2 regions of the Citrobacter rodentium NBRC 105723 genome follow, and region 2 is predicted to be linked to the other one. Evidence: riboswitches for the same ligand, from Rfam matches in the RefSeq annotation. Region 2 holds a riboswitch; the other holds the start of a gene.
What was found. A riboswitch is a leader RNA that binds a small molecule or an ion and turns the genes downstream of it on or off. The one in region 2 is predicted to bind cobalamin.

Region 1: linked by a shared signal. The riboswitch ahead of K7R23_RS15845 (cobyrinate a,c-diamide synthase) and the one ahead of btuB (TonB-dependent vitamin B12 receptor BtuB) in region 2 are both predicted to bind cobalamin.

Annotation. Positions count from the first base shown of each region.
Region 1 covers NZ_CP082833.1:3,373,938-3,376,404, forward strand. Annotated here, with positions in the region: gene pocR (transcriptional regulator PocR) at 25-942, shown strand; cobalamin riboswitch at 1,260-1,434, shown strand; partial or broken gene K7R23_RS15845 (cobyrinate a,c-diamide synthase) at 1,599-2,467, shown strand, end outside.
Region 2 covers NZ_CP082833.1:1,617,546-1,620,012, forward strand. Annotated here, with positions in the region: gene trmA (tRNA (uridine(54)-C5)-methyltransferase TrmA) at 1-1,093, opposite strand, end outside; cobalamin riboswitch at 1,208-1,401, shown strand; gene btuB (TonB-dependent vitamin B12 receptor BtuB) at 1,467-2,467, shown strand, end outside.

The DNA.
Region 1 (2,467 bases), 1.8 Mb from region 2:
ATGGATTAACTGAGGGATTTTATCATGATTTCTGCGAGTACCCTGAACTCAGAACTCATTAATAAAATCGCACAGGATTTTGCGCAAGCCACAAGCCTGGCCGTTGTGGTTGTCAATATTCACGGTGATGAGATTTCTGAGCTATTTAATTTCACGCCTTTTTGTCAGCTAATGCGTCAGCATCCGCAGCACAGCACTCGCTGCCGGATGAGCGATCGCTGCGGTGGACTGGAAGCCTCGAAATCAGATCAGCCCTGTATTTATCGCTGTCATGCTGGTTTAACCGACTTCTCTATCCCGCTGGTGATCGCCGGTCATCTGGTGGGCTTTGTATTGTGCGGGCAGGTGCGTCTGCGTAATGATGAGGAGGTCGATCTGGTCGATATCCTCAACGTTGACGACCGCTGGCAGGCCGATCCTGAGCTGCTTAACGAATTCCGTAATGTGCCGGAAATGGACTACTCGCGCGTGATGGCCTCGGCGGATCTGCTGAAGCTTATCGTTGAAAATTGCCTGAAAAAACAGCTCAATTTCGTGGTCATTAAGGACAGCGAACAGAGCGCGGAACCCGCGCGTCCGGCGCGCGCGCCCAGCCCGCATGACAGCAAAATGAAAAAAGCGCTGCGCTATATCGACGCGCATCTTTCCGACGATTTGCGCCTGGAGGACGTGGCTTCGCACGTCTATCTGAGCCCCTACTATTTCAGTAAGCTGTTCAAAAAATATCAGGGAATTGGCTTTAACGCATGGGTAAACCAGCAGCGGATGGCCAGCGCCAGAGAGCTGCTTTGCCATAGCGACTGGAGCATCGCCAGTATTGCCCGCAATTTAGGTTTTTCGCAAACCAGCTATTTTTGCAAGGTGTTCCGCCAGACTTATCAGCTGACGCCGCAGGCGTATCGCCAGCAGGTTGCAGGAAGTTTATCGGCGGAATCGGCGTAAAGAGCAATATTTTGTTATTGCTGATTTTTGCGCAGCGCGTGTAACATCGTCATTATTAGCGAGTTACTATTTTTAGCGCAGCAATAAATTGTTATAGCGCAATAAAATATTGCCTTCGACAGGATAAAGTTCACCAGATTTTATTTTTGTGGTGAGATAAGGTGTCATTGCAGCGCATTTTCATTATTCTCCTGCATGACATTTCAGTGTGAATAGTTTAAAAGCAGTGCAGTTTTTCATGAGGATAATTTGTTTTTAGTCATGAAAAAGCGTGCGCGAATAACATATTTTATGGTGATAAGCAGATAACGCTCTGCTTATCCTTAAAGCCGACAGGTTTGACACATTTGTGTCAGGGAAGGGGGTGAAAATCCCCCGCAGCCCCCGCTGCTGTGATGCTGACGACCCCGTAAAAACCACTGATCGCGAGATTGGGAAGGACGGGCGAGGACGACGCTAAGCCAGAAGACCTGCCTGTCGGAAACGTTCAACAACTTCGGTGGGAAGTGGGTTGTTTTGATGCGTACAGCCGAAAGGCTGGGTATATCTGTCGTACTTCACATTGCAGGGGGAAGCCGCGTCGCTGACCTCCTGTCGTCTGAAGTATTGCGGGTATAGGTATCTCTACCTCTACCACCCTGAACAGGATCAGGGTTATGGCGGCAAAGCAGTACGCGTTTGTTCTGGCTGGCACCGGTAGCGGCTGTGGGAAAACCACGGTGACGCTGGGGTTGCTGAGCGCGCTGAAAAAACGTGGTTTACGCGTTCAGCCCTGTAAAGTCGGTCCTGACTATCTCGATACCGCCTGGCATACGGCGGTGTGCGGCACGGCCTCCCGCAATCTCGACAGCTTTATGCTCCCCGAACCTGTCCTCAATGCGCTGTTCTGCGAACAGATGCAGCAGGCAGACATTGCCGTGATCGAAGGGGTGATGGGGCTGTATGACGGCTATGGCATCGATCCCGACTATTGCAGCACCGCGGCGATGGCGAAACAGTTAGGCTGCCCGGTGATCCTGCTGGTAGACGGCAAAGCCGTTTCAACCTCTATTGCCGCGACGGTAATGGGCTTTCAGCGCTTCGACCCGACGCTCAATATCGCTGGCGTTATCGTCAACCGCGTCAACAGCGCGTCCCATTTTCAACTGCTGAAACAGGCCATTGAACGCTACTGCGGGGTGCCTGTGCTGGGGTATGTGCCGCGCGTGGACGGCGTTTCGCTTCCCGAGCGCCACCTCGGGCTGGTCACCGCCCGCGAATCCGTCGTAACCCAACAACCGTGGCAGGATTTTGCCGCCACGCTCGAGCAGACGCTCAATATCAATCGCCTGCTGACATTAAGCCAGATGGCGGCGCTGCCTCAGGGCGCATGGCCCGCATTACCGGCTCCGGACGCCGGAAAAGGGCTGACGCTGGCGATGGCCGACGACGAGGCGTTTAATTTTTATTATCCCGATAACCTTGCCTTACTTGAGCGCTGCGGTGTGAAAATCGAGCGTTTCAGCCCGCTGCGTGACCGGGCGCT
Region 2 (2,467 bases):
CGGTGAGTAGCACCCCGCACTCCATGTGGTGCGTGTAGGGGAACTGATCGAACAGCGCCAGACGTTCAATCTTATGCGTCTGGCTTAATGTTTCCAGGTTTTTGCACAGCGTCTGCGGGTTACAGGAGATATATAAAATCCGCGGGTACGCCTGCACCATCTTCTCTGTCTCGCTGTCCAGCCCGCTGCGCGGCGGATCGACAAAAATGGTTTCGCACTGATAGCTTTTCAGATCGACACCCTTCAGGCGGTTAAACTCGCGAACGCCATTCATCGCCTGAGTAAATTCCTCTGCCGCCATGCGAATAATCTGCACGTTTTCGATGCCGTTCGCCGCAATGTTGTACTGCGCCGCGGCGACGGACGGCTTGGCGATTTCAGTGGCCAGCACGTGGTCAAAGTTACGCGCCAGCGCTAAAGAGAAGTTGCCGTTGCCGCAGTATAGTTCCAGCAGATCGCCTTTCGACCCTCTGGTGACATCCAGCGCCCACTCCAGCATCTGAATATTCATCGCCGCATTCGGCTGGGTGAAGCTGTTTTCTACCTGACGGTAGATCATCTCTTTACCCGCCACCGGCAGACGTTCGTCGATGTAATCCTGATCCAGTTCGATCTTGGTCTTCGTCGCCCGGCCAATCAGATGCACGTTCAGATTCTGCGCGCGCAGGGCGTCACGCAGTGCTTCCGCTTCCTGCCGCCACGCCTCGTCCAGCTTCTTATGGTACAGCAGCGACACCACCGCCTGGTTGCTCATGGTGGTGAGGTAATCAATCTGAAACAGCTTTTGCCGCAGAACAGGGTTGTTGCGCACGCCTGCAATCATTGCGCTCATCAGTTGGTTAATCAACTCACTCGCCGCCGGGAAGCTGTCGACGCGAATGCGGCTTTTCGTCTGCTGATCGAAAATAATATGGTACAGGTCATCGCCGTCGTGCCAGATGCGGAACTCGGCGCGCATACGGTAATGGCTGACCGGCGAGCGGAACACTTCCGGAACCAGGTCAGAAAACGGCGCCATCATACTCTGTAAGCGCACCACTTTTTCGGCGAGCTGCGCGTCATACTGTTCTGTCGGAAGGTGTTCGGGGGTCATGATGCATCCTGAAAAATAAAAGTACGCGGGGATTGTAGGGATTGCTCAACGGATGTCCAGTTATTGATGACTTCTCATATTTAACAAACGCGCTGGACAGTAAGTTGTAACAGACTGTAGCATCCGTGTGCCGGTCCTGTGAGTTAAAAGGGAATCCAGTGCGAATCTGGGGCTGACGCGCAGCGGTAAGGAAAGGTGAAATGAGAGCGTAAGCAGACACTGCCTGCGGGTGGGAAGTCTTCATTTCTGCTATCCCCTAAAAGGATAACCTTCCGAGCCCGAAGACCTGCCGGCTAACGTCGCAACTGGTTTTCATCATCGCGTACTATCGGTGGGACCTGCGGCATCCTTCTTATATTGCGGATGCTTTACAATGATTAAAAAAATGTCGCTGCTGACGGCGCTCTCCGTCACGGCTTTTTCTGGTTGGGCACAGGATGCCACCCCGGACACGCTTGTCGTCACGGCAAATCGCTTTCAACAACCCGTCAACACTGTACTGGCCCCTACGGATATCGTTACCCGGCAGGATATTGAACGCTGGCAGTCCAGAACCGTGCTGGATGTTATGCGTCGTCTGCCGGGCGTGGATGTCGCGCAGAATGGCGGCATGGGACAGAGCTCTTCGCTTTTTGTGCGTGGGACTGAAGCCAAACACGTCCTGGTGCTGGTGGATGGCATTCCGGTCGCGCGTCCGGGTATTACCAATAACTCCGATATCGACCAGATTCCGGTTTCGCTGGTGCAGCGCATCGAATATATCCGCGGGCCGCGTTCAGCGATCTACGGTTCCGGTGCGATTGGCGGCGTGGTCAATATCATCACTATGGCGGGTGAAGAACGTTCACAGATCAACGCAGGCGTTGGGTCAAAGGGCTACCAGCAATATGATGGTGCCTGGCGTCAGCGCTTCGGCGATACGGTGGTGACAGCGGCGGGCGCTTACCAGACCACTAAAGGCTTCGACGTGCAGCCGCGCTCCAGCTATAGCGGGGATGGCGATCGCGACGGTTATCGCAACAAACTGTTCTGGGGCAGCGTTGAACATAAATTCAACGATAATTTTGATGGCTATTTTCGCGGCTACGGCTATGCCAGCAACGCCGACTATGACCAGGGCAACTGGGGTTATGACGGCGGAAACGATGAGCACCAAAATTACACCCAGTCGTGGGATACCGGGCTGCGTTTCAATTCCGGGATCTACTCGTCACAACTGGTGGCAAACTACCAGCGTATTAAAGACTACAACTACAGCAGTCTGAACGGGCGTTATGCAACAGGTTATAGCCTCGATGACATGGAGCAGCGCTATATCCAGTGGGGCAACAATGTTGTTGTGGGACATGGGGCTATCAGTGCCGGCGTCGACTG